2 regions of the Shewanella sp. KJ2020 genome follow, and region 2 is predicted to be linked to the other one. Evidence: predicted binding sites of a transcription regulator. Region 2 holds the regulator's gene; the other holds the start of a gene.
What was found. The regulator sigma-54, encoded in region 2, starts transcription at its own class of promoters, with help from an activator protein. The targets are predictions, from matches to a motif close to GTTGGCACGNNNNTNGNNT.
Positions count from the first base shown of each region.

Region 1: a site for sigma-54 is predicted at 2,736-2,754, ahead of MJO46_RS18545 (flagellar assembly protein FlgT). Genes of this name have one in related genera too.

Region 1 is NZ_JAKUKD010000032.1:140,482-148,699, forward strand. It holds gene MJO46_RS18530 (hypothetical protein) at 1-15, opposite strand, end outside; gene MJO46_RS18535 (motility associated factor glycosyltransferase family protein) at 12-1,310, opposite strand; tRNA gene MJO46_RS18540 (tRNA-Arg) at 1,361-1,436, opposite strand; gene MJO46_RS18545 (flagellar assembly protein FlgT) at 1,492-2,658, opposite strand; gene MJO46_RS18550 (FlgO family outer membrane protein) at 2,945-3,577, shown strand; gene MJO46_RS18555 (LPP20 family lipoprotein) at 3,574-4,023, shown strand; gene MJO46_RS18560 (flagella synthesis protein FlgN) at 4,178-4,603, opposite strand; gene flgM (flagellar biosynthesis anti-sigma factor FlgM) at 4,606-4,929, opposite strand; gene flgA (flagellar basal body P-ring formation chaperone FlgA) at 5,005-5,712, opposite strand; gene MJO46_RS18575 (chemotaxis protein CheV) at 5,918-6,838, shown strand; gene MJO46_RS18580 (protein-glutamate O-methyltransferase CheR) at 6,944-7,783, shown strand; gene flgB (flagellar basal body rod protein FlgB) at 7,928-8,218, shown strand, end outside.
Region 2 is NZ_JAKUKD010000014.1:10,791-19,008, reverse strand. It holds gene MJO46_RS08775 (HPr family phosphocarrier protein) at 1-173, opposite strand, end outside; gene rapZ (RNase adapter RapZ) at 160-1,014, opposite strand; gene ptsN (PTS IIA-like nitrogen regulatory protein PtsN) at 1,011-1,454, opposite strand; gene hpf (ribosome hibernation promoting factor) at 1,457-1,744, opposite strand; gene MJO46_RS08755 (RNA polymerase factor sigma-54) at 1,773-3,248, opposite strand; gene lptB (LPS export ABC transporter ATP-binding protein) at 3,356-4,087, opposite strand; gene lptA (lipopolysaccharide transport periplasmic protein LptA) at 4,084-4,641, opposite strand; gene lptC (LPS export ABC transporter periplasmic protein LptC) at 4,628-5,188, opposite strand; gene kdsC (3-deoxy-manno-octulosonate-8-phosphatase KdsC) at 5,185-5,736, opposite strand; gene MJO46_RS08730 (KpsF/GutQ family sugar-phosphate isomerase) at 5,736-6,713, opposite strand; gene mlaF (phospholipid ABC transporter ATP-binding protein MlaF) at 7,172-7,990, shown strand; gene mlaE (lipid asymmetry maintenance ABC transporter permease subunit MlaE) at 7,987-8,218, shown strand, end outside.

The DNA of each region.
Region 1 (8,218 bases), on a different contig from region 2:
TGGTTTATTATTCATGACTTACACTCCTGATATGGAGCGCCATTAATGGTGGCGCCATCTAAGCTTGCATTATAAAATTTCACATGTGGTTTAGAATAAATATAATTTTCTAATGCTAGTAAATATCCACGAAAACTAAGATCAGTTGCAACTTTTTCCCCATAACCATTCATTACCCAGTGTTTTTTTGCATGGGCTATAGATATGCCCAACTCACCGTCTTGCCAGAAGGCGTGAGTCTTATTATGCGGATAACTAAAATCGCAACCGAATAAGATAATAGTTTGACTTTTTAGGTGTACCGCTAAATCTATGGCAGGGTGAATTACGCTGCCATTAGTAAATAAGCGTAATTTAGGAGCTAGTTGGTATAACTCATCATAGACTTGACTCAGCGAATAGGCGGCAAAACGTTGTCCAGGCCACCATTGCAATACATCCTGTCGTGACTTGGGGAAATAGACTAGTTTCACACTGGTGGGGATGTTGTCTGGTAATAGCTGTCGTGATATATGTTGATCTAGACTAACAACAATATCAGGGATAATATTTTCATTGAGTAACGCTTTTAATGCGGTGTCAACACTAATCATTAGTGGCCTAGTCGACTCTGGTAACGCCCGTTGCACCCTCAGATAAGTGTAATGTTGCTCTAATGTTGGGCCTGTAGCTATAACTAAGGTCTTATTAGGCTGGTAGTAGGAACTTAAATCGGCAGCATCACTGTCTTTTTTTATTGTAGCAAGATTTTCTATCATCCGTTGCTTAAGCTTAGCATCAACATTGTTATGCTTTTTATTGGCATAGGTAATGTTATTATTAAATGCGAGTAAGTCACGCAGCCTAGCATTTTCATCACTGCTCAGTAATAATTCAGGTGTAATCGCGATATAGTGTTGCGGTAATCGGTTTTGTTGAGGCTGATATTCCAGTTCTAGGCGTTGATCGCTTAACCATTCTCTTTGATCGGTGTAAGTCAATAATAGGGCAAACAGATTCACGTTAAGCAGACATATGTTAATGCGTTTTATAGTAGAGTTTTGTACGAGAATTGTGGGTACATCACCCATACCGACGCCATAAACCGTGGCCCTGCTATAATTTCTTGGCAATTGACCAATTAAAAGCTGTGCTTCTGCAATACGGTTATGACGACTACTTAACTGGATACCATTAACGCTAATGGTTTGCTCACGACCTTGCACTAAATGGGCATTTAAATCTGAGACTGAAGCAGTTTTGAGTATCTGACTTAGTAATGGCCAACGTCTGTGTATAACTTCTAAATTGTCATCAAAAAGTACAGTCATTAACGGTATCCTTGAAAGTATTTTTAAATTATCAAGAGAAGCCTGCGAACTGGTCTCTCCACAGGGACTCGAACCCCGATCGGCCGCTTAGGAGGCGGCTGCTCTATCCTGTTGAGCTATGAAGAGACGATAGTGATTATACTGGTTTTATCTCTGATTAAAAGGCTTATGATTTAATTGGTTAAATCTTAAGCGCGATGTCGTTTATCTGTACATTATAAGCCGCATTTTGGTCTACGAGTACGGCGGTGGCGCTTTCTTCGCTCACTTGTTCAATTTTTACTGTAGCGCGGCTTTTTGTTGCTATGGCGCGCATTTCATTGAGCCTGTCGGGTAAATTTTGCTGTAAAACGATCTGGAACTTATCCCCGACACGAATACCGTGTTTGCGGCCTAAGTTTATGATGATCCTATCGGCTTGGTGGCTGACAACTTGACCGAGTAGCGGTCGGCAATTGAGTGTGTTGTCTAGATCTCGAGTTGTCTCTTGCATTAACTGGTTGATATTCCTACCATAGGCCGAGCGCCAGAATTTATCGCTGTTAGGGGAGACTATGGCTTGCTCTTCAAATTCCCAGGGGGCCGAAGTGCTATAGGTTTTGCTCCAGACAGTTTCTCCACTGATCCCGTGGTAGAGGGCGAGTTTAAATTGGAACTGCCTCTGCGGGACTTCATCCCACCATCCCATAAAGGTCGATTTTACTGACTCTGTTGAAATATCAATAACTTGTGGCAATAAAATATATTGGCTGTCGGTGATCTCACTCAACCAGCTTGGTAGTCGATAACCGCGGACGTCGGTTAATTCTTGGTCGATATCGAGTCTTTCTGTGGCATGCAAGTGGGTAAAACTGGTGGAGGAATAGCCATCGATGCTATTGGCGAGTTTTTCGGAGATAGCTTCTTCAAATCCTGACAGTTGCCCATATCTTAGCTGTGCTCGATCTTTCATTTGCGCCTGCGGGATGAGGATTGCCGCCTTGAGTTGCCCTGCCGGGCATTGCTGAGACGGATCATCATTTAAATCGAGCCTGAGTGAGACATAGATTTTGTTGCCTTGGATGCGTTCGCTCACTAGCTGAATACTGATGGCCTGTGCATTGCGGTTTATTGCGAAGTTATTCTGTGTCAGGTTACCGTTCGAGGTTTGCTGCTGACTGGAAATTTGAATACCCGTGCTGAGGGTGGCATAGCTTATCGCTTGGTTAATGGCTTCTTCCCTTGCTTGGGCGATATTGCTATTGGTGATTAAGGCTTCGCCACTGGCTTCAACCCATTCTGCTTTTGCAGGCATAGCGAGCAATGCAAGGCTCCACATAATGTACGAAGCGGATCTTAATATGTGCATCGATGAGTCCTTAACGCTGTGTTGCTGTCAATTTTTAGGAAGTCGGTTTACTGACATTTCCTCTTATCTACCGCTAAAAGCAAATTCTGTGCCTTATTCGATGGGAACTTTAGATAAAGTTTTCGCTGTTTTTGTCGATAAAGTGCGTATACATCGACTATTTCAGTGCAATGTTTAGCTTAATGTTCAGATCAACTCTTAGCTTTGGTCTGAAATTTGCAGTTTTTTATGGCATAAACCTGTGAGTCATACCATTGTCGGTATTTTTATAAATGAGGTAGACCCAATGCTAAAGCAAGTGATCATTCCCCTGACATTATTGATGTTAGGTGGATGCGTAACTCAGCCCGTTGCGCCACCGAAACCTAGCTTAGTGGATGGCAATGGTTTACCGCCAACGGCGATGATCAATCATTTATCCCAACGAATAGTTACTGAATTGGTTAAGCAAAATGATGCATTGCGTTCGGATCAGCCCATAGTCGTCGCGACTCCCGTGTTAGTGGGGGATATGAGCAGCACTAATGCTCTGGCGCAGCAGCTACAACAGGGGCTGATGACATCCTTACATCAGTTTCAATTCAATGTGGTGGATTTGAATTTAGGTGATGGACTGCGGGTGACTGCGGATGGGGACTTTATTTTGACGCGGGACTGGCAAAAACTGTCGTCAAATCTTCCCGTGGAGCATCTTCTGGTGTCTACCATGAGCCTCACAACGAATGGCATGGCAATTAATGCGCGTATTGTGAATGTGAGTAATAACCGTGTGGTTTCAACTTCACAGACTTTTGTGACACAAAAAGAACTTGGCAATTATATGCAGCTATCGGAGCAAGTGATCTCGCAGGATGGCATCTTATATCGTCAGGCGAGCCCTGGTATGAATGAAGTGCGTGTGTTAGGAGATGGAAAATGAAACGCTACCTATTACTGGTGATGGTGCTGTTAATCGGCGGCTGTGCAACCCAAGATAAATATGTACAGTGGGAAGATGTTCCGCCGCCCAGTTTCCCTAAGTTGACTGCTATTGGTTATGCGCCATTAGCGACCCAACCTGCGAAGGAACAGTCACAAAAAGTGCTGATGGCGATGCAAGCCTCTAAAATTGTCGCTTATCGTGAATTAGCCGAACAAGTCTACGGTCAAAACATTACTGCCAACAGCAGTGTGAGTGATTGGATGTTGACTGACGATAATGTTAAAGCGTCGGTTTCTGGGCTGATCCGTGGTGCGCGAGTCGTAAAGAGCTATCCGGCAGGTGAGCATTATGTTACTGAATTAGAACTTGATTTTGCTAAGGTATGGCAGTTGTATCAACAACAGAGCCGTCCACAGCGGATTAAAGAAGTGACTTACTTTTAGCAAAACGGTAACGACAGGACGTTAACACTAGCAGGACGTTAACACTAGTACGGTAAATCGAATTCGATAACCAAAGAAAAGCCGCACATCTGTGCGGCTTTTCTTTGGCATTGCCATGGGAATATTTCAAAAAAGCTGGAAAGAAGGGGGCTTATCACGCCTTTAAGTCATTGCCTAAACTCGAAATGGTCGAGGTTTTGCCTTTATCGTTATAGGTGAGGCTAGTGGCATTTCGGCTGGCTTGTAGCGCTTGGGCGAAACGATTTAGGCTCGCTAAATTCATTTCTATCAGACTGGCATTCTGGGCGTTTAATTCTTTGCATTCAGCTAAGGCTTCTTTAATCGCCGCCATTTTATGGGTCAGTTCCCTCTGCTGAGTCAGCAGGGGTTTATCGCTATGTTGGGCGATAAGGTTATCGTTTGCTTGAAGGTCTTTAAGGCAGTTGGATTTTTCAGTGGCAAGCGACAATAGCAAATCGGCGTTTTGGTCAACCAAAGCGCCTTTTTCCTTGAGTATTATTTGCTTAAGAACAGCCAAATGGGCTTGTTGTAAATCAACCAGTTTAGCTATTTCAGTCATAGTTACTCTTTATTAAGGTCATTTAACTCAGCTTCAAAGCTGGCGATATTAGCGGCTAATTTTTCGGGATCGATTTTATAGCGGCCCTCGGCAATGGCTTGTTTAATTTCGGCCACTTTCTTTTGGTCGACTTCAGGTAAGCTTGCCATTTTAGTTTGAGCTCCTTGTAATTGCTGAGCTTGAGCTGTAATGACAACTGAGTCGCTTCTTTGTGGTGGCGAAGATTTAGCTGCCACCTGCGCAGACTGTTCGCTGCTTGTCTTTGTTGTACCTGAACGTACTTGCGAAGTGGTTCCGGTGTTGAGTTTGCTAATATCAATTGCCATGTTAGGCTCCAGCGTCGGGTATACGGGATTTCTTAACTGGGGTATCGGCAGCTTACAGAAAAGCTTTAGCGTATTTTACATTCTAACTTCAACTTCGCCAATGCCTATGACTATAGCATCTAATTCTTTGTTTGAACTGCTATTTTTAACTCTTATTTGGTCACCTTTATTGCCATCCTGCAGGGCTTCGCCCATTGTTTTTAATACTAAAGAACTAGAGCGTGCATAAATAGAGACGGCATCATTCTTACAGACAAAGCAAAGATTATTGGCAAAGATAGGAGAGTTTTTGGCAACTCGGCGCTTAACGCGCACTCCAGAAAGTTGGCTAGGATCATCAAATTGCATTCCACGTAAACTATTTTGATCTACATATTGCACTTCAATTTGACTTGGGTTGATAAGCTCCCCTGGTGCCAAGGTTTGTGTTGCAACGACGACTGGAAATAAAATATCCACGCGAACCGAGATAAATATTTGCCAAGGATAGGCAAGATCCGGCGTATCACAACTGACTTTGACTGTGTTGTTCCGGTTGATTTCACGTTCCGTCGCCATTTCGACTTTAATGGGGGTGTTGCAGACTGACGGCAACATTCGTTCATCAATCGCTTGGGGGGCGATATTCACTTTTGCATTGTCGGGTGGCGATATTTTTTCACGAATAAGGACTTTAGCTAATTCGGATATCGCCGATATGGTAGGCACAGTGGGCTCTGCCGAAGCGGTTATTGGCATTAACGTGGCGATAAGACTCAAAAAACAGACTAAATTTACTTTCATAATGAAGAGACTAGCTTGTAACGCCAGAATGCACCTATACTTTTACCAAGTTCGAAGCTGATGATACCTGTTTAACCTAGGGATCGGTGTCAGAAGTTTGACTCAGGTTCGACCGTATTTATCGATAATAAGATGTAAGCAATTAATATGCCTATACTCAAACGAGTCTTAGGGACGTACATAAACAGAGCAACAAGGCAGAGTTATGTCGAGTATTCTTGATTCAGTCAATAAACGAACCCAGCTCGTTGGTCAAAACCGTTTAGAACTTTTGTTATTTAAGTTGAATGGCCGTCAACGGTTCGGAATTAACGTGTTTAAGGTGAAAGAAGTCTTGCAGTGCCCGCCACTGACCGCTTTGCCTAAACTTAACCCCTATGTTAAAGGCGTCGCTCACATCCGTGGAACCACCATTTCAGTGATCGATTTGAGTGCTGCCACCGGTGGCCGTCCACTCGCCAATACGGAAAATTGTTTTATTATTATTTCGGAATATAACCGCAGTGTTCAGGGTTTTTTGGTCAGTTCGGTTGAGCGCATCATCAACATGAACTGGGAGGCCATCATGCCGCCGCCCCAAGGTGCGGGTCGTTACTCTTATCTAACCGCAGTGACTGAGATAGAGGGCGAACTTGTTGAAATCCTTGATGTAGAAAAGATATTAGATGAAATTTCGCCAGTCAAAACGGCGATCAGTGAGGAATTGAACGAGCAGTTAACCTTAGATAGAACACAACACTATCACATTATGGTTATCGATGATTCGGCTGTTGCCCGTAAGCAAATTATCCGTTCGCTGGAGTCATTGAATCTACAAATCGATACGGCAAAAGATGGCCGCGAAGCTTTGGACAAGTTAAAAGCCATCGCCAGTGAAATGAATAATGTGGCGGATGAGATCCCGCTGATTATTTCAGATATTGAAATGCCCGAAATGGACGGTTACACCTTAACCGCCGAAATTCGAGACGATCCTAAGCTCAAAAATATTAAAGTGGTGCTACATACCTCTTTAAGTGGGGTGTTCAACCAAGCAATGGTGCAGAAAGTGGGTGCCAATGACTTTATTGCAAAATTTAACCCCGATGAGTTAGCTGCGGCAGTGAACAAACACCTAAGTTTGTAAGTGATTGAGTATGGGTTAGTGTGTAGTTGAGCTTTACGCTATAATCTAGCCCTTATAACATGATGGTTTTGCACTGATTTTGGTGCTTGCTATAGGATCTAGGACGTGAATGTGCCAAATAAATCACTCGCTGAGGCTGAATATAATCAATTTAGGTTGTTCCTAGAACAACACAGCGGCATTGTACTGGGTGAAAATAAGCAATACCTAGTGCGCAGTCGTCTTGCTCCTTTGATGGGAAAATATAATCTTCCCTCTTTGTCTGATGTGGTGAAGCATTCAATGAAGCCAACGGAGCGCGCATTGAGGGCTGAGGTCATAGATGCAATGACAACCAACGAAACCCTATGGTTTCGTGACCGTTATCCTTTCGAATTGCTCAATAATGTGTTGTTGCCCGAATACAGTCGTTTAGGTCGCCCGCTAAAAATCTGGTCCGCAGCTTGCTCATCTGGACAAGAACCTTATTCGTTGGCTATGACGATTTTGGAATACCAGCAAAAAAAACCAGGGGCACTTGCCGGCGGCGCTACAATTCAAGCAACCGATTTATCTCCTTCTATGCTCGAGCGTTGTAAGAATGCGGAATATGATAGTCTCGCCTTAGCCCGTGGATTATCAGAGGAACGTAAGCGGCAGTTTTTTGATCCCTTGCCCTCTGGCAATATGAAGCTCAAAGACAATGTTAAGCGTTTAGTTAATTTCAGGGCCCATAACTTACTTGAAAGCTATACCTTACTGGGCAAGTTTGACATTATTTTTTGCCGCAATGTGCTGATCTACTTTGCGCCAGAGGCAAAAGCAAAAATTTTGCGGCAATTTGCTGCCGCTTTAAACCCTAAAGGGATCCTCTTCTTGGGGGCTTCGGAGTCGATTGCTGGATTAACGGACGAATTTGATATGGTCCGCTGTAATCCGGGAATTTATTATCAGAAGAAAACCTAACCTATCAATTTAATTAAAAAATTACCGACATTTGTCGGTAATTTTTTATGCCGCAGTTCACCATTATCACCATTCCCCTTGATTTTTGTTCTTTTGGCACATGAATTGCTTTGTTTCCATGAGTGACACGATGGAGGCAATTTTATGGCGATCAACTTTGACAAGGCACTGGGTGTGCATCAATTCACTTTAGGTATACGTGCAGAACGTGCCGAAGTGATTTCAAGTAATATCGCAAATGCTGATACGCCACATTATAAAGCCCGCGATGTCGATTTTTCTGCGGCAATGCAAGTCGCCCGTAGCCAACAGCAGCAGCGAAATAGCCTAGAAATTACACCGAGCGAGCAGCACTTTGGCCTCGCTGAATTGACCGGGCAGTATGTTAAGTTTCGTGTTCCTAATCAACCCGATACCGGTGATGGCAATACTGTG
Region 2 (8,218 bases):
CCGGTTTCGAGCATCAATAAACCCAGTACACTGGCGGCTGAGGCCTGTTTATCACCTTGGATTAACGTGATAGTCGCATCAAACTCCGATGCCAGCACCACCAATTTAGTGGCGGCGCGGGCGTGTAAACCGAGTTTATTGCAAATGGTGACTTGGCGCTCAAGCTTTGGCATGGCTCAACTCTCGATGACGCGCATTCACTTTATGTTTGCCATTGCTAAAACGTTTGGCGAGCTGCTCGGCGACATAAACCGACCTGTGTTGTCCACCCGTACAGCCGATCGCTATGGTCAGATAGCTACGGTTATTACGCTCTAAGTGGGGTAACCAAGTTTCGAGTAAGTTCTCGATTTGCCAGATGAATTTATTGACCAGTGGCTGGCGATTTAAAAACTCGGCGACGGGTTCATCTAAGCCAGTGAGGGGGCGCAGTTCCGGTTCCCAATGGGGATTTGGCAGAAAGCGCACATCGAACATAAAGTCGGCTTCGGTGGGCATGCCGTGCTTAAAACCAAAGGACTCGAAGTTGATCACTAATTCCTTATCGACACTGCCGAGCAAAATCTGCCTGACCTGATCGCTTAACTCATAGATATTCAAGTTCGATGTATCTATGTAGTGATCCATTTGCTGCGATAGGGGTTCGAGCAGTTTGCCTTCAAGCTTAATGGCTTCTTGCAGTGAAACACGGCTCTTAGATAAAGGATGTAAGCGGCGGGTCTCGCTATAGCGTTTAAGCAGTATCTTATCGCTAGAATTGAGGAAGAAGCTGGTTAGCTCCGTGCCCTCGGGAAGATTGGCAAGCTGTTTAACCAGCACTTTATCTTGCTCAGGCAGGTTACGCACGTCGACACTGATGGCGACGAGATCGTTACTGCCCTTGAGCTGTTCAAGCAGGCTGCCAATCAAAGGCAAGGGGAGATTATCAACACAATAGTAGCCGAGATCTTCAAGCACTCTTAGTGCGACAGATTTGCCTGAGCCCGAGCGCCCTGACACTATGACCAGTTTCATCCAGTGATTACCTGATAGAGTTCCGTTTCATCATGCGTCTTGCGCAATTGTTTCAATACTTGTTTGTCGCTGAGCTTTTCGGCCATACAGGACAAAGTGCTTAAATGCTGCTGACATTGATCCGCAGGTACGAGCAATGCAAATAAAATATCGACAGGTTGCTTATCGATAGCATCGAAGGCTATCGGCTCCTCACATTTTACGAGTATCGCAATGGGTTGTGTTATATCGGTTAATCGACCATGTGGAATGGCGATACCGTTACCTATACCTGTGCTCCCCATCTTTTCGCGCGCCACAAGGCTTTCGAATATCTCTTGAGATGAGAGGGTAGGGTACTGGGCAGCGGCTAAGTCACTGATGAGTTCCAGTACCTTTTTCTTACTGCCCGGAGTGGCGCAGGTAGTGCACTCCGGCCGCAGTATGGTACAAAGTTCCATGGTTAGTGTTTTGTTAACTTCTCTTTGTGTTTAATAACCTGACGGTCAAGTTTGTCTATCAGGACGTCTATGGCAGCATACATGTCTGCATGCTCTGAAGTTGCAAAAACTTCACCACCGGTGAGGTTAATTCTCGCTTCGGCAATTTGTTGCATTTTCTCAACATTGAGCACAACGTGCACATTATTGATCTGTTCGAAATGACGTTCAAGTTTTGAAAACTTTTCCTCTACATATGCCCGTAACGATTCAGTAATCTCTATATGGTGTCCACTTAGGTTTATTTGCATAGAAACGTCCTCCGATATCCACTGTAGGCTATAAACTTTTACGCTGATTAGAAGGGGGAATAAGCATAGCTTCTCGATACTTCGCAATGGTTCTGCGGGCTACGTTTATCCCCTGTTCTGCCAGAAGTTGTGCCATCTTGCTGTCGCTTAATGGTTTTTTCTGGTTTTCCGCGGCAACCAGTTTCTTGATGAAGGCCCTGATTGCGGTGGATGAGCACTCGCCGCCATCGTCAGTCCCGACATGGCTTGAGAAGAAGTATTTTAGTTCAAAAAGTCCCTTAGGGGTATGCATGTATTTTTGGGTGGTCACCCGAGAAATGGTGGACTCATGCATTTCAACGGCTTCGGCAATATCATTGAGTACCATTGGCTTCATCGCTTCTTCACCGTATTCGAAGAAACCTTGCTGATATTGGACGATACAGTTCGCCACCTTGAGCAGGGTCTCGTTACGGCTCTCTAAGCTCTTGATAAACCATTTAGCCTCTTGCAGATGGCCGCGGATAAACTGGCTATCGGCTTGGCTCTTAGTGCTGCGTGCCATAGCTGCATATTGCTGATTGACATTGATTTTTGGCATGCAGTCTGGGTTTAGCTCCACCACCCAACGGCCATTTTTCTTTGATACTGACACATCGGGGATGACATATTCTTCATCCACTGGGGTGATCAATAAACCCGGACGAGGGTTGAGCGTCTGGATCAGGGCAATGCCGTCCCTTAATTCATCTTCTTTGAGTCTTGTCTTACGCATTAACAGTCTAAAATCACGGGCGGCGATCAGATCTAAATGATCTCTGATCAACATGCGGGCATTTTCGAGATGCGGTGTATCGGGCGAAAAATGGGATAGCTGGATAAGCAGACATTCGCTTAAATCCCTCGCGGCCACGCCAACGGGGTCGAAGTGTTGAATGCGTTTAAGCACGGCCTCTACTTCATCTAGTTCAATTTCTGGATTGCCCATGGCTTCGAGAATATCTTCGGTGCTTTGGGTGAGATAACCTTGATCGTCGATGGCATCAATAATGGCGGTGGCGATCGCTAAATCGGTTTCAGAAAAGGGCGTGAGGTTCTTTTGCCATTCTAAATGTTCGTATAGGCCTTCGCTGGTTTCACCTTGGAAGGGCATATCGTCTTCACGACTGCCACCTGGACCCGAGTTCGGTGAAGCGGTAAAGACTTCATCCCAAGTGGTATCCATGGGGAGTTCGTCCGGCATAGATTCTTTAGTCAAAGATTCCGCCGTGTCGACCGTGGAGCTATCCTGTTCGGGCGGCAGAGTGCTGGACTCGCTGAAATCGGTATCGGCTAGGGTCTGGTTGCGTTCGCTAGGTGCGTCAAATTGTTCCTCTTCCAGCTCGAGAAGGGGATTAGAGTCTAAGGCTTGCTGGATCTCTTGCTGCAGTTCTAATGACGACAGTTGCAACAGACGAATGGCCTGCTGTAATTGTGGCGTCATAGTTAACTGTTGACCCAGTTTGAGCTGGAGTGACGCTTTCATGTTACCGCTGATCCCTAGGTTATTATTTTAGAATGAGGTCGCTTGTTATCATTATGAAGGGAGCCGGATGATGTTAAATTTAATGGTCATTGGCTCCATTTCAGTAACTATAGCCTGAATTGTTCACCTAAGTACACAGCCCTAACTTGCTGATTGTCTAAGATCTCTGCGGGTGTGCCTTCGGCGATCAGGTTTCCGTGACTCACGATATAGGCATGTTCACATACATCTAATGTTTCGCGCACATTGTGGTCGGTGATCAAGACACCCAGCCCACGGCTCTTAAGTTGCTCGATAATTTTTTTAATATCGATAACTGAAATAGGGTCTACGCCGGCAAAGGGTTCATCGAGCAAAATAAACTTAGGGTTGGCGGCTAATGCGCGGGCAATTTCGACGCGGCGACGTTCGCCGCCCGATAAGGACATGCCCTGGCTATCGCGAATATGGGTGATATGGAACTCTTCGAGCAAGTGTTCCAATTCTTCCTCGCGCTGCTCAGCTTTTAGCTCTTTACGGGTTTGCAGTACCGCCATGATATTGTCGTGCACTGTGAGTTTACGAAAGATGCTGGCTTCCTGTGGCAGGTAACCAATCCCTTTACGGGCACGCAGGTGCATTGGGTCGGCGGTTAAATCGTCATCGTCGATAAAGATATGGCCCTTATCGCTTTTAACTAGCCCGACAACCATGTAGAAAGTGGTTGTTTTGCCGGCACCATTCGGGCCGAGTAGGCCAACGACCTGACCCGTTTTGACCGTTAGGCTGACATCCTTAACGACTTGGCGGCTCTTATAGCTCTTCGCCAGATTTTGTGCTCTTAGGGTGATCTGGGTCATTTAGAATCCTGCTGTTTCTTCACAGGTTTATCCGCCGGGGTTTCTGGCTTGGCATCATCTTGATAGCTTTCGGGCTGGATGATAGTGATCACTCGATCATTGCCGCTGCCCGTGCTTTCGGCGATCAGTTTTTGCTGGGTGATGTTGTAACGGATGAGATTTCCCGTCACTTGGCTACCCGCTTGATCTAGGGAAGCAGAACCCGTCAGCGTTAGGGTGCGAGTCGCCATTTCGTAGCGAATTTCTTTCGCGCTGGCGGAGGCGGGGCGACCATCGTCTAAAATTTGGGTATAAGTTGCAGGATTACCCGTAGCCACCAAAATTTTACTGTTTTCACCCTCTGCCGAAAATGCGCGCAGCTGTTGTGCATTGATTTTAATCGAGCCTTGGGTGACCTCTACCGGGCCAAAGAAGATGATTTGGTTGTTTTTAATATCCGCGGTTTGGCTCACAGCCTTGATTTTCACTTCCTGCTTTAGATCATCCACTTTTGCGAAGGCGCCCATGCTGATTATTAGCATTAGGCTGGCAAGTAATACGTTATTTTGCTTCATAGGTTCCTACTACCTGACTGGTCAATTGCACTTCCTGCGCGTTTAGGTCGGCATAAAGGCCTTGCCCTTGAATGTGAAAATCTTTCCCTGTGACATAAATGATACGGTCCGAGGTCATTATCATAGTATTGAGATCGAGTTCCAGAAAACTGGTGGACAGGGTCTGTATCGGCTCCTGCGAGTTAATGGCATCGATAATAACATTATTTTCTAATACAACCTTGCCAGTATTTTTATTGAGCCGGCCTTGATCTGCCCTGACCTGCCATTGTGCTTTACCTTGGTCGGGGTAGACAAGGTATACGGGTTGCGTGAAGAAGGTTTGGTTTTTTAGCTCATAGTGCTCCATGTGCTTCGCCGTGACACGGCTATTCACTTGGCCCTGATCGTTAAATTCAACACTGTGTAGGTCTTCGATAATGTAATCGGGTCTATCAGTGTTGCTCAAACTGCCATCCGTATCACCCCCACGCTTTTGTTGCACTTGCCAATAGAGGATAAGTGCGGTGCCAAAAAAGGCGATGATGGCGAGGGTCACACGACTCATATACTCATCCCGTGTGCCGTGGTGAACTTATTCTGGCTAAGTAACAGCAAGTCGGTTAATTCCCTGAGTGCGCCGTGACCGCCATTGAGGTTGGTGACAAAATGGGCGTGTTGACGTACGTAGGGATGACCATCGGCGACGCTGACGGCTAGGCCCACCAGATTCATCACTGGCAAATCGACAATATCATCACCTATATAGGCAACTTCTTCAGGTGAGATATTATAGAGTGATAACAGTTCTTCATAGGGGGCTAGTTTATTATCAACTCCTTGATAAATATGAGTAACGCCCAGCGCTGTCATACGGTTTTCAACAATTTTAGATTGACGCCCCGTGATCACGGCTATGTTGAAACCGCTGGTCAACAGTGAGCGCACGCCGTAACCATCACGGGTATGAAAGGCTTTGAGTTCTTCCCCCGAGTTACTTAAATAAATGCGTCCATCGGAAAACACGCCATCGACATCACAGATGAGCAGTTTAATCTTTTGTGCCCTTTGCCAAACATCATCGCTGATGGGGCCGTAAAATCCTTGTTGTGGCATTAAATCACTCCCGCTTTAACCATGTCGAGCATGTTGAGTGCACCGATTGGATGGTGGTCTTTGTCTATCACTATCAGGCCGTTGATATTTTTCGAATCCATCACTTGCAGTGCTTGTGCCGCGAGTACGTTGTCGGTAATTGTGACACAGTTTCGGGTCATGACATCGGCAATCGGTGTGGTGCGCAGATTGACTTGTGCATCAATCACTCGGCGTAAATCACCGTCGGTGAAAATCCCGACCAACTTCTGTTGTTCATCGATAATCGCCGTCATTCCTAGGCCTTTTTTGGAGATTTCATATAGGGCTTCGGTGATGCAAATATCGTGATTAACCAGTGGTAAGTCGTCACCACGGTGCATCACATCGCTGACTTTTAACAACAATTTGCGCCCCAGCGCGCCACCCGGATGGGACATGGCAAAATCTTCCCGGGTAAAGCCTTTGGCCTGAAGCAGGGCTATAGCGATAGCATCACCCATCACTAAGGTTGCAGTGGTACTCGATGTTGGGGCAAGCCCGAGTGGGCAGGCTTCTTCCGGCACTTCAATACATAAATGAATTTTAGCTAAGCGCGCCATATTGGAATCAGGTTTACCTGTCATGGCGATGACGGGGATGGCCTTGCGCTGGATCACTGGCATTAAGGTGAGGATTTCACTCGATTCGCCTGAATTGGAAATCGCTAAAATAATATCGTTGTCGGACAATACGCCTAAATCGCCGTGGCTGGCTTCCCCTGGATGTACAAAAAAGGCTGGCGTCCCCGTGCTGGCGAGGGTGGCGGAAATTTTATTGCCAATATGGCCGGATTTGCCCATGCCCATAACAATAACTTTGCCAGTACAGTTGAGGATCAGTTCGCACGCCTGTGCAAATTCGGCGGAATCTACGTACTGATATAGATTGTCTAGGGCCGACTTTTCAATGTCGATAACGTTGCAGCCCCACTGGCGTAGTTGTGATTGGTCTACCATGTCTATCTCTCTTCTTGCATTGTCTTTGTCGCCCCATTGATGGCTCAGAATAGCCTGTTTAGTGCCTCAATGTCTTGAGCAGTATCATCGTCTTTACCCTTTATGCCTATGAAATCATGTTTAGGGCATGTCGCCTTGCCGTGGCCTCTTCGAATATGACCGCTAGGGTTAGGTTTTGCATCCCTTGCCGCCGGTCAGGATAAAGTGCTATTTAGCGATGAATTAAACGGCGATGACCAATTTTCTAACCCACTGGAAAACATTAAGTAACATTTTACCCCGAGGGATCGGAAACTTAGCGCGCATTTTCGCTGGAAATGAGGCAAATTGAAAGTATCGTAGGACGATAGTGTCGATTCGGTTGTAGGTTAAAGCGCAATTACGTACAATTTGCGGCTCTTCGATTGGTCTGCATCGGGAAGGCGCAGATCACCTCTTTTCAAATATCGGAATCAAGCATGACTCAAGAACAAACGCCGTTGGTTGAGATCCGTCATTTGGGGTTTAGCCGTGGCCAACGTGTCATATATGAAGATATTAGCCTGTCTATTCCTAGGGGCAAAGTGACCGCCATCATGGGGCCGAGCGGTATTGGTAAAACCACATTATTAAAGTTAATCGGTGGCCAGCTCACCCCCGACCATGGGCAAGTATTGTTTGATGGTCACGATGTGCATGGCGTGAGCCGTAACGAGTTATTCGAATTACGTAAGCGCATGAGCATGTTGTTCCAAAGTGGCGCTTTATTTACCGATATCAATGTCTTCGATAACGTGGCCTTCGCTCTGCGTGAACACTCTGGCCTACCCGAAGAAATTATTCGCACTATTGTGCTGATGAAACTCGAGGCGGTCGGGCTGCGTGGGGCGGCGCAAATGATGCCTAGTGAATTATCTGGCGGCATGCAGCGCCGTGCAGCATTGGCTAGAGCTATCGCCCTTGAGCCGGAAATGGTCATGTATGATGAACCTTTCGCAGGGCAAGATCCTATATCTATGGGTGTGTTAGTAAAGCTTATCCGTGAATTATCCGATGCGCTAAACCTCACCTCGATAGTGGTTTCCCACGATGTGGACGAAGTGCTAGGGATTGCCGATTATGTCTATGTCGTTGCAGATAAGAAGGTTATCGCTCATGGGACACCTGAGCAGCTGAAATATGCGGATAACCCGCAGCTCAAACAGTTTATTCAAGGCGCCCCCGACGGCCCAGTGCCTTTCCATTATCCGGCGAAGGATTATCAGCAAGAATTGATGGCAAAAGGAGTTGGCAAGTGAAGTTATTAGACAGTATTGCCGACTTAGGTCGCGGTGCGATTGAGCTAGTGCTCGGTTTTGGCCGTGCAGGCATGATGCTTTGGGGAGCCATTTTCCGCTCGCCTAGGGTGAGAAAAGGGTTTCCATTATTGGTGCGTCAGATCTATGTGGTCGGCGTGCAATCTATGGTCATTATAGTGGTCTCGGGCCTCTTTATCGGCATGGTGCTGGCGCTGCAAGGCTACAACA